One region of the Neobacillus sp. Soil_C_43 genome, then DNA from elsewhere that is predicted to be linked to it. Evidence: riboswitches for the same ligand, from Rfam matches in the RefSeq annotation. Region 1 holds a riboswitch; the other holds the start of a gene.
What was found. A riboswitch is a leader RNA that binds a small molecule or an ion and turns the genes downstream of it on or off. The one in region 1 is predicted to bind S-adenosylmethionine.
Positions count from the first base shown of each region.

Region 1 (5,813 bases):
ATCATAAATTTCACTCCAACTTATTCTCTATGTGATAAAAAACCCTTATACTTTTTCATATGTATAAGGGCGTGCTAATAACCTTAATTTTGAATAATTATTTAACTGTGGTGAAGTGCTCCTCTTTCATCCTCATCTTCGTATACCTGATCAACAATAGCTATACCTGGGCCAGCCATTGTCATTTTAATATCTAGTACTTCTAATGTAGGCGCTTGCCAATTCTTTTTCATAAAACTCACCTCCTTTCAATTAATGGTATTTAAAAATCGAGTGATAATTAGACTTCGCATTAATATTCTAAAATCAGGATTAAATGCATACTCTGGACGTGGTTCGTCCTTGATCTTGGTTAGTGCATCCTTAATTACCTCCATATTTAGGAATTCTGAGGCTAATGGATTTACACTAACCTGTCTAAGCTCTTCAATAAATTCATTCCAAGAAGGCTTCATTCGATGTACCACATCTGCAGCTTGTATTCCCCTAACACGTTGATTTAACCTAACATCATCAGGAAGATAGGTATTTGTTGCCCTACGGATAAGTGCTCTATCTAATCCATTCTGAACAAATTGTTCAATAGGAGTGGATAAGCAAAAGCGAATAACTCGTAAATCATTTGTAGGATCGTGGCTCTGTACTGAATAACGTAATGATAATTTTGTCCCACTGGTACCTGTTGTGTTCCATAAATTTATTTGTCCAAAATGATTTCCTCGTATTTCATGTATATTACGAGCTATGGAATTTCCAGTGTTTAAACCAGATTCCTCTAATGCAGAAAAAACATTAGTTTTCTTGGCAAATTCAGAATTAATTAATACTGGCAGGTCGTATTGGTATTTTGGAGGAAATAGATCTTTTAGAAGTGGGAATGCCTTTTTTCCAACTACTTTTAAGATTTTAGATCTTTCCGCACCAATATTTTTACTATATATATTTACTTCACGAAAGAGCCGATACAGGTTAAACTTCTTTAATAGAAATGCATAATAGTCTAATGCAGGCCCCCAAGAGATGGTAAAGTTTCCTCTTGCTCCTCCTAATAGCACTCCTATCCCATCCTGTTGTGCTTTTTCATAAATTCCTTTAACCCATATTGAATTTTCGAAAAATTTGTAAGGCATTTCCATAGTTTCAAGCCAATCATCAATTTCTGAGTAGGGGGTTTTTCCTTTAAAGTCCAAATACTGCTCTGTAATATTACCAACATATTGGACCGTTGACTGTATGTACGGTCTCTCGTCAGCCATTGTATGAGCCCGTGTCCAATCTAAAAAGTCATCAACAGGTACAGAACTATACGTATGTAATTTCCTATTTTTCTCACTCAAAGCTTTGGCTGCAAAACTAACAACTGTACTTGAATCTAACCCTCCACTTAAATGTGCACCCACACGACGATGTGTTCGGAGTCTTGATCTTACAGCTTTATCGACTACATCCCTAAAAGCTTCTTCGTAATCTTCATTAGTTTTTAGTCCTAAATCTGTAATTTCAATTACATTAAATTTTGAGATTGTAATTCGCCCGTTTGATACTGAAATTGTATGTGAAGGAGGTAGTTGTTCTAAGTCTTTATAGACCGTTGAAGATGGATCTATGTTGTCAATCATGTTTGAGATAGCAAGATATTCTGCTAACCAATGTTCATTTAATTTTTTCTGAATATATGGTAAGGAAAATAATGGTTTAATCGTTGTGCAAAAAACAACCCTTTGTTTGTCTCGAAAAAGATAAAGGGTCCTGGCACCGGAAAAATCCCTCGCACCAAATAGTTTTTGCTTTGTTTCATCCCAAATCATAAAGGCGAAGTCTCCAATTAGGAATTTCGGACAGTCTTCTCCCCATTTATGATAAGAAAGCAAAATCAATTCACTATCAGTGATCTCTTTTCTTTTCCTTTTATCAACTTGTAATCTCTCAAACAATTCATCCCTATTATCAATAATTGCATCAGCGGTAATGGCTAACTTCCGTTGATGGTCATAGTAAGGAAGTTTTTCACCAACTGATTCCGGTGTAATCCACTGTGCATGGCAGCCAAGGAAGACTTTGTCGTTATGCCAAGTTTGAATATCATCGGCCGGATATTTTTCTAATTCTTTCATCATCCGGTTTCCTTGCTCTAGATTGATAGGTTCATTATTTAAATGATATATTCCGGCTATTGCGCTCATCTTTTCCTCCTGCCAATCAAAAAAATTCATAGCATTTATTATTTTCAACTTCATTATTAGTTCACTAAAAAGAACAGTAAGACCACACTTAATTATCAGGAATCATATCTAATCCGATATACCTGAAATTTAGTATAATTAAGTTTTTAAACTGTCGTTCTATGTAACTTATTACCCAGATTAGTTCTTTATCAAGAACGTTCGTTATAACTAATAATAAATCCATAAACTATTACTGTCAATAAATTTTAAGATAATAAATTAAATATTTTGTCCTCTCCGTTATAACTAAAGTTTCCTCATTAAGATAAAAACAAATTGACATCCCCCCCAATTTGTAGTAAATTTTATAAATAATCTAAATAATTGATTTCTTATCAAGAGAGGTTGAGGGAATGGCCCTGCGACGCCTCAGCAACCTTCAAAGAACGATCCGTTCATTGAAAAGGTGCTAAGTCCTGCAAATTTTACTAATTTGCAAGATAAGAAGAATGACAATTTGGTCGTACGTACAAAAGTCTTCTTCTTATAAGAAGACTTTTTTTATTTATCTGAAAGCTTTAGCGCCCTGTAGCGTTAAAGTTAGCAAACTAACTCTAATTACAACAAACTTTAAGGAGTGTGCGTTATGTACAAAATTGACACAAAACTAGCCCAAATTGGAAACCGCAGCGAGACAGCGACAGGTACAGTGAACCCGCCTGTTTATTTTTCTACTGCTTATCGACACGAAGGCATCGGGCAATCAACAGGGTTTGACTATAGTCGAACAGGGAACCCAACGCGTCAGCTCCTGGAAAAAACGATTGCTGATTTAGAATCAGGTGATCAAGGCTTTGCCTGCAGTTCAGGTATGGCTGCTATTTTCACAATTCTTTCCTTATTTCAATCGGGAGATGAATGGCTTGTTAGCGAAGATTTATATGGCGGTACCTATCGCTTATTAGAACAAGGCTTTAAAAAATGGGGATTAAACACTCAATATGTAAATACCTGTTGTCCGGAAGAAATCGAAGGGAAGATTACTCCACAAACAAAGGCCATTTTTTTGGAGACTCCTACTAATCCCCTCATGCAGCAATCGGACATTGCCGCTGTTTCTCAAATTGCAAAGGAGCACGGAATACTCTTGATTGTTGATAATACCTTCTATACTCCACTATTACAGCAACCCATTAAGCTCGGGGCTGATATCGTTATTCATAGTGCAACGAAGTACCTGGGTGGTCATAACGACGTACTTGCAGGATTGATTGTTGCTAAAGGAAAGGAACTATGTGAAGCATTAGCTTTTCATCATAACGGTGCGGGTGCCGTACTTAGCCCATTTGACTCCTGGCTGTTAATGCGCGGAATGAAAACTCTATCGCTTAGAATGGAAAGACACGAAAAGAATGCAAAAGCTGTGGTAGAGTATCTTTCTAATCATGAAGATGTGACAGATGTTCTATATCCTGGACGCGGTGGAATGGTTTCTTTCCGAGTAAAAGATGAAGCATGGGTGAATCCATTCCTACAAGGATTATCGCTCATTACGTTTGCAGAAAGTCTCGGTGGAACGGAAAGCTTTATTACGTATCCTGCTACACAAACACATGCGGATATTCCGGAAGAAATACGAATTCAATCTGGAGTTTGTAATCGTTTATTACGTTTTTCCGTTGGGATTGAAGATCCTCAAGACTTAATTGAAGACTTGAAAAAGGCGTTCGAGAACGTGAAAGAAGGAGTGATTGTGTAATGTCACACGAGGAATACACCTTTGAAACAAGGCTTCTTCATAATCAGCATAAAGTGGACCCGACAACGGGTGCTGTTAGTGTGCCCATTCAGCATGCATCCACCTTCCACCAATTTGATTTCGACCAGTTCGGTAAATACGATTATGGCCGCAGCTTAAATCCAACAAGGGAAGCATTGGAAGATGTGATTGCAGAGCTGGAGGGTGGTTTAAAAGGCTTTGCTTTTTCATCTGGTATGGCCGCCATTTCGACAGCCTTCCTTCTGCTTTCCGCTGGTGATCATATTGTCATTACTGAAGATGTATATGGCGGTACGTTTCGGATGGTCACACAGGTCCTTTCCCGGTTCAGTATTGAACATACCTTTGTGGATATGACCAATTTAGACGAAGTAAAACAAGCGATTTTGCCGAATACAAAAGCATTTTATGTGGAAACACCCTCCAATCCATTAATGAAAGTGACTGATATTGAGGCAATTAGCAGTTTAGCAAAGGAAATTGGCGCGTTAACCTTTGTTGATAATACGTTTCTTACCCCTTCTCATCAAAAGCCTTTGGAATTAGGGGCTGATGTAGTCCTGCATAGCGCAACGAAATTTTTATCTGGGCATAGTGATGTCGTTGCGGGTCTCGCTGTGGTTAAGGATGAAGACTTGGCGAAAAGATTAGGCTTTTTACAGAATGGATTTGGTGCTATATTGGGCGTCCAGGATGCCTGGCTCGTACTAAGAGGGATAAAGACACTTCACGTTCGGCTAGAACAATCACAGAAATCAGCTATTAAACTCGCAAAATTTTTAGATGAACATCCGCTTGTGAAAAAGGTGCATTATCCTGGGCTCGAAAGTCACCCTCAATATCACATCCAGAACAAGCAAGCAGCGGGGCCGGGAGCTGTCTTATCGTTTGAATTAGAAAGTGAAGATGCGCTTCGAACCTTTTTGGCTAATGTAGAAATCCCTGTTTTCGCTGTCAGCCTTGGAGCAGTCGAATCAATTCTTTCTTATCCAGCGAAAATGTCACATGCCGCCATGCCGCAAGAGGAAAGAGAAAAACGCGGGATTACTAATAGCCTCGTCCGACTATCGGTTGGACTAGAAAATCCAGATGATTTAATCAAGGATTTTTCCCAAGCGTTTGAAAAAGTTAATCGAAGTCAATTAGTATTCGAGCGGGGAGAATAGTGATGAGCTTTTTAGAAAAATTAACAAATCAAATCTTAATAGCCGATGGAGCTATGGGTACTTTATTGTATTCGTACGGAAAGGATAGTTGTTTAGAGGAACTGAATCTTTCCCAGGCAGATCATATCCAAACGATCCATCAAGCGTATATCGATGCCGGTGCTGATGTCATTCAAACCAACACATATGCTGCCAATTATTTAAAGCTGCAGCGATATGGTTTGGAGGATTCTGTAAAGGAAATTAACAGTGCTGCTGTAGCTAATGCTAAAAGAGCCGCTGCAAAAAGCCATGCATTCGTCCTTGGAACGATTGGCGGGAATCGAGGAATTAAACCGGATTCGGTCACCATTGAAGAATTAAAACGAAGCTTCCGTGAACAATTATATTGTCTACTGCTTGAAGGCGTAGATGGTTTGTTACTTGAAACCTTTTACGATTTAGAAGAACTTGAAACGATTTTAACTATTGCTAGAAAGGAAACCAACCTGCCAATCATTGCACAAGTCTCCCATCAGGAGCCAGGATTTTTGCAGGATCGAACTCCTGTCAATGATGCCTTAAAACGGCTTGAAGGTCTTGGCGCCGATGTCGTCGGTCTGAACTGCCGGCTTGGCCCCCATCATATGTTGTTAGCATTGGAGCAGATAGAAATACCTGAGCATGCATTTCTATCAGCCTATCCAAATGCCAGTCTCCCTG
Region 1 is NZ_JBDGJV010000010.1:84,483-90,295, forward strand. Features, by position in the region: gene AC3A54_RS14515 (aldolase) at 1-5, opposite strand, end outside; gene AC3A54_RS14520 (paeninodin family lasso peptide) at 102-233, opposite strand; gene AC3A54_RS14525 (asparagine synthase-related protein) at 249-2,183, opposite strand; SAM riboswitch class I at 2,555-2,672, shown strand; gene AC3A54_RS14530 (methionine biosynthesis PLP-dependent protein) at 2,812-3,924, shown strand; gene metC (cystathionine beta-lyase) at 3,924-5,111, shown strand; gene AC3A54_RS14540 (bifunctional homocysteine S-methyltransferase/methylenetetrahydrofolate reductase) at 5,114-5,813, shown strand, end outside.

Region 2 (5,813 bases), on a different contig from region 1:
AGGCTGGAGTGCTTGAAGATCCATGGGCAGAAGCGCCTGAAGCAGCATTCGATTGGACGAATCCGATTGAACTAACTCCAGATGCCGCTGAATATGTAGAAATTGAATTCGAACAAGGGGTTCCTGTTGCCCTCAATGGTGAGAAACTTCCACTAGTTCAGTTAATTGAGACGTTAAACGCACTGGGTGGTAAGCACGGTGTTGGCCGTATCGACCACATTGAAAATAGATTAGTAGGAATTAAATCAAGAGAAGTGTATGAAAATCCGGCTGCACTCATTTTAATCAATGCACATAAAGAGTTAGAGTTTTTAACATTAACTCGTGAGGTTACACAATTTAAGACTCAAGTGGAACAGCAGATGGCAAAGATTATTTATGAAGGTCTTTGGTATTCTCCTATCAAACCAGCGCTTGATGCGTTTATTGAAGAAACACAAAAGACTGTTACAGGAACGATTCGTGTAAAGCTTCATAAAGGAAATCACACAGTTGTAGGCCGTAAGTCGCCATTTAGCTTATACAACGAGGAGCTAGCGACCTATTCAAAAGGTGATGCATTCGATCACAATGCCGCTGTTGGCTTTATTAAGATTTGGGGCTTACCAACAAAGGTATATTCAGAGGTTACTAAAAAAGAAACGATTGTAAAATAATTCGGATTGCCCTCGAATCCTATTTCGGGGGCTATCTTCTTTCATTTTGGCTGTGTTAAAGAACATTGTTGATTATTATACTCTTTTGATTGGAGTGGAAGACGCGAAGACTCCTGTGGGAGTACGGGTCAGGGGAGACCCCGCAGGCGCAAGCGCCGAGGAGGCTCGCCGAAACGCCCACGGAAAGCGAAGCGTCTGGAGCGGAAATCAAAAGGCAATTTTAACAGAGCCTTTCATTTTAAGGAGGAGCAGGACATGTCTAAGTTATGGGGCGGACGATTTACAAAGGAAACCAACAAACTCGTAGAAGAATTTACAGCATCCATATCTTTTGATCAAAAGTTAGCAAAAGAGGATATTGCCGGAAGCCTGGCACATGTGCAAATGCTAGGTGAATGTGGCATTATCCCAGTTGAGGATGCTGAAAAAATTAAGGACGGACTTCTTGCCATTCAAAAAATGGTTCATGCAAACGAAGTGGAGTTTTTGGTAGAAGATGAAGATATTCACATGAATATCGAAAAGCTGTTGATAGAAAAAATCGGACCGGTTGGCGGTAAGCTACATACGGGTCGTAGCCGGAATGACCAAGTAGCTACAGATATGCACCTTTATTTAAGAACAAAAACGACGGAGCTTATTAAATTAATTGAAGATGTTCAGGAAGCTTTAGTCGAGCAGGCAAAAGAACATGTCCAAACCTTAATTCCAGGCTATACTCACCTCCAGCGTGCACAGCCTGTATCGTTTGCACACCATTTAATGGCATATTTTTGGATGTTCGAACGTGATAAAGAGAGATTGATGGATAGTCTGAAACGGGTGAACTGGCTTCCGCTTGGTTCGGGTGCACTGGCAGGGACTACTTTTCCTATCAATCGTGAACGTGTGGCAGAACTGTTAGGGTTCGAAACCGTGTATCCAAACAGTATGGATGCTGTCAGCGACCGCGATTTTATTCTTGAATTCTTATCAATTGGTTCTATCATCATGACGCATATTTCTCGTTTCTCCGAAGAATTAGTGATCTGGTCCAGCCAAGAATTCCAATTTGTTGAACTGGATGATTCCTTCTGTACAGGCTCGAGTATTATGCCGCAAAAGAAGAATCCAGACGTACCAGAGCTGCTTCGTGGAAAAACAGGCCGTACGTATGGCAATTTGATTGGGCTGCTGACTGTTTTGAAAGGTTTGCCGCTTGCCTACAATAAGGACTTACAAGAAGATAAAGAAGGTATGTTTGATACGGTAGAAACATTGGAAGGTTCTTTAAAACTATTGGCTCCAATGATTGAAACGATGACGGTTAAAAAAGATGTGATGCGTAAAGCAATTAACAACGACTTCTCGAATGCTACGGATATTGCCGATTATCTGGTAACTAAGGGGTTACCGTTCCGTGAGGCCCATGAGGTTATTGGAAAAATTGTTTTATACTCGATCCAGTCTAATAAGTTTTTGCTTGATTTAAGCTTTGAAGAATATCAAGATTTCAGTCCTTTATTTGAAGAGGATATTTACGAGGTTTTAGCCCCAGAACACGTAGTTGCGGTTCGAAATAGCTTTGGTGGTACGGCTCCAGAGCAGGTTGGGAAGCAAATCGAGCTTGCTGAGGGAAAACTGAAACGATAAAATGTGAGAAACCTGCCATTGGCAGGTTTCTTTTTGCTCATGAAAAGGGGCTGTATCGCGATATCTACACACTTTTGCGTTTTATCTACACATTTTTATAATATATCTACACAAATTCATGATATATCTACAAATTACCGATCCCCTTTTATTTATTTCAATGGAAAGATACAATAGTTTTATGAATATTGTGCTTGAGGAGTGATTTTCCATTAGCAGTTTTCTTTTTGATTTACTAATTGATCTAGCAGGGGGAGTCATTGAATTTTTCATTCCTGATTGGTCACCTAAATCGAAATTTGACAAGAATATAATCAGATTAAGGGAAGAAGACTGGTTTGCTACACTGGAAAAGGATGTTAGATACTCATATATCATTCACCAAAATAGAAAGGTGAAGCGGTTTTTAAGCATGGAGAAAAATATTAAAATGATTATCAGTATGGATTTTGAGAGGGGAAATTTTATCAATTTAGTAAAAGAAGAGCATGCCAAATTTACAGGTGTACGATCGTAATGAATTGAAAGAATATATTGACATTTAACATTACATCAACTAAAATTTTCTTTATAACTTGGAAATTTAATGAAAAATCAAATAAAAACTCTTATCCAGAGTGGTGGAGGGACTAGGCCCGATGAAACCCGGCAACCTTCAAGGTATTCCTTGAAAAGGTGCTAATTCCTGCAGGTTATTTTTAACCTGATAGATAAGAGGAGGAATCCAACCCTCTTCTTATTGAAGAGGGTTTTTCTTTTTGAAAAATAAACAGCTTCGTGTCAAAAATCGTGTAGTGAAGGGATGGATGTATGTGTCTGCAATCAAAGTAGCAATCCTTGGATTTGGAACAGTTGGTGAAGGAGTTTATCGAACAATACAATCACACAGTGAGGAGCTTACAGCTACATTGGGCAAAAAGGTTGAAGTTGCCGCTGTTCTCATCAGAAACACGCAAAAGAAAAGAAATATTAGTGAAAATGTATTAGTAACAACAGAATTTGCGGATATCTTAAATCTCGAACAGCTTGATGTTGTTGTGGAGGCTATTGTCGATAAAGAGCCGACATTTACATTTTTAAAATCAGCCATACAGCGGGGCTGCCACATCATTACAGCAAATAAGGAAATGTTTGCCCATCACGGGAAAGAACTTCTTGATCTTGCAGCAGAGAAAAAGGTTTCTGTTGGATTTGAAGCAACCGTAGCAGGTGGAATTCCCGTTATTCAAACACTTAGACAGCTTTTAAATATTAATCGTGTCAAGCAGGTCAGAGGAATTCTAAATGGAACCTCCAATTTTATTCTTACCGAAATGAGGGAGAAAAAGCAGTCATTTGCACAGGCGTTAATATTAGCCCAAGAGAATGGCTATGCTGAAGCTGACCCAACAAATGATGTGGAGGGCTTTGATGCCTTTTATAAAACCATGATTTTAAGCAGACTTGCATTTGGAGAAGAACCTAATTGGCAGGAGGTTGAACGTGAGGGGATCACGTCAATCACAAGTGAATTGATTGATGCTGTCGATAGGGCAGAACTACGGTTCAAACATATTGCGAGTATCACAAGGCTGGACGGTCAAATAAAAGCAACGGTCAAACCAGCTCTTGTGGGAAAAGAGCATCCATTTTATCATGTAGAAGGCGTTCAGAACGCAGTAAATGTCCAATCGGATATTGTAGGTGAAATTACGCTTCAGGGGCCGGGAGCTGGAATGTTTCCTACGGCGAGTGCTGTCATTGAGGATTTAGTCTATGTGTGTCAAAATTCCCCAGTTAAACAGAATAATACGTGTTCTCAAGTAGCGGTAACGGGGTTTAGTAAGAGTGACAAGAAGGAAACGTGGCTGGTGCATGGAGTGATGCATAAACAGGTGACTCCTTCCATTACTTGGATTGAAGAAGTGGCGGAGGAAACGTTTGTAATCAAAGCGACAGATAGAGAAATTGGCCTTTTGGCCAAACAAAATAATCTTATCTATTATCCGATTATAGGAGAATATGAGAGAGTGAAACAAATAAAAACGCTTAAGGCTTTATAAGAGTCTACAAATAATGAAAGAGCTATATGGCTCTTTTTTTTATTTTAAGAAAGCCAGGCTCTAGATCTACTTTTTTCAGAGAGAAGAAGGAAAAAGTAGAAGTAGCAAGGCTCTAGATCTACTTTTTTCAGAGAAAAGAAGAAAAAAGTAAAAGTAGCGAGGTTCTAGATCTACTTTTTTCAGAGAGAAGAAGGAAAAAGTAGAAGTAGCAAGGCTCTAGATCTACTTTTTATAGAGAGAAGAAGGGAAAAGTAGAAGTAGCAAGGCTCTAGATCTACTTTTTATAGAGAAAAGAAGGAAAAAGTAGAAGTAACAAGGGGCTCTAGATCTACTTTTTATAGAGAAAAGAAGGAAACAGTAGAAGTAGCAAGGCTCTAGATCTACTTTTTTCAGAGAAAAGAAGAAAAAAGTAAAAGTAGCGAGGTTCTAGATCTACTTTTATCAGGGAGAAGAAGGAAAAAGTAGAAGTAGCAAACTTCTAAATCTACTTTTTTTATTTGAACAAGATGTAGAAATTTAATTCAATAGTCACGGATATTCCGTGTTTATCCACCGCATTATCCACATCAAAAGTCCTGTTTTAAAGGTATTCCACAGACTTATTCACAATATCCACAAAAATCAGAATAATTATCCACAAGTATCTAATATTAACAACTTATTAAGTTCACATATTATTCAACTTTCTAACATTAATATGTTAAGAAACTGTGAAAGCCGTTGTCATTTAAAGTACAGGAGAGTATATTATAAGTGTAGAGAAGATAGTGAAACAATTCACAAACAAAGAAACACAAACTAACTTCCCTATACGACACAGCTAGCTGAACACCCCTCATCGAAAGGGGAAAGAACTTATCATTACACTTTATTGTGAAAGTGTTCACAAATAAAATAATTGGAGATGATTGTGATGAGATGGTATAAAACCCCTCAAGCAGCCGTTGTTTGGACAGTTCTAAGAGTTTGGCTTGGATTACAATGGATTGAAGCAGGATATCATAAATTAACCGGTGAATTTGATGCTGGCGGATTTTTAAAAGGTGCACTCGCAAATGCAACGGGTGATCATCCAGCAGTGCAAGCATGGTACGCAGATTTCTTACAACAATTTGCTATTCCAAATGTTCAAATCTTTAACGTATTAATTCCTTGGGGAGAATTACTTGTTGGTTTAGGATTAGTTGTTGGATTAGCCACTCTTCCAGCATTAATCGCCGGTGCATTTATGAACTTAAACTTCATGCTGGCAGGCACAACAAGCACGAACCCAATTCTTTATACAGCAGCAATGATCCTTCTATTCGTAGGAACTGGAGCTTACCTCTTCGGTCTTGACCGATACACAGTTCCGTTTATCAAAGGCTATTTCCAAAAGACACCTGTAAAAAATGTGAACACTAATTAACAGTATAACGAGTTCTAACAGCTCAGCACGCTGAAGCCTCTCATTAGAGCTCGCTGATATACCATTTATTTCCCC
Region 2 is NZ_JBDGJV010000011.1:25,756-31,568, reverse strand. Features, by position in the region: gene AC3A54_RS15210 (argininosuccinate synthase) at 1-656, shown strand, start outside; gene argH (argininosuccinate lyase) at 912-2,288, shown strand; SAM riboswitch class I at 2,894-3,005, shown strand; gene AC3A54_RS15200 (homoserine dehydrogenase) at 3,047-4,330, shown strand; gene AC3A54_RS15195 (DoxX family membrane protein) at 5,244-5,738, shown strand.
Region 2: another riboswitch for S-adenosylmethionine. It lies ahead of AC3A54_RS15200 (homoserine dehydrogenase); the one in region 1 lies ahead of AC3A54_RS14530 (methionine biosynthesis PLP-dependent protein).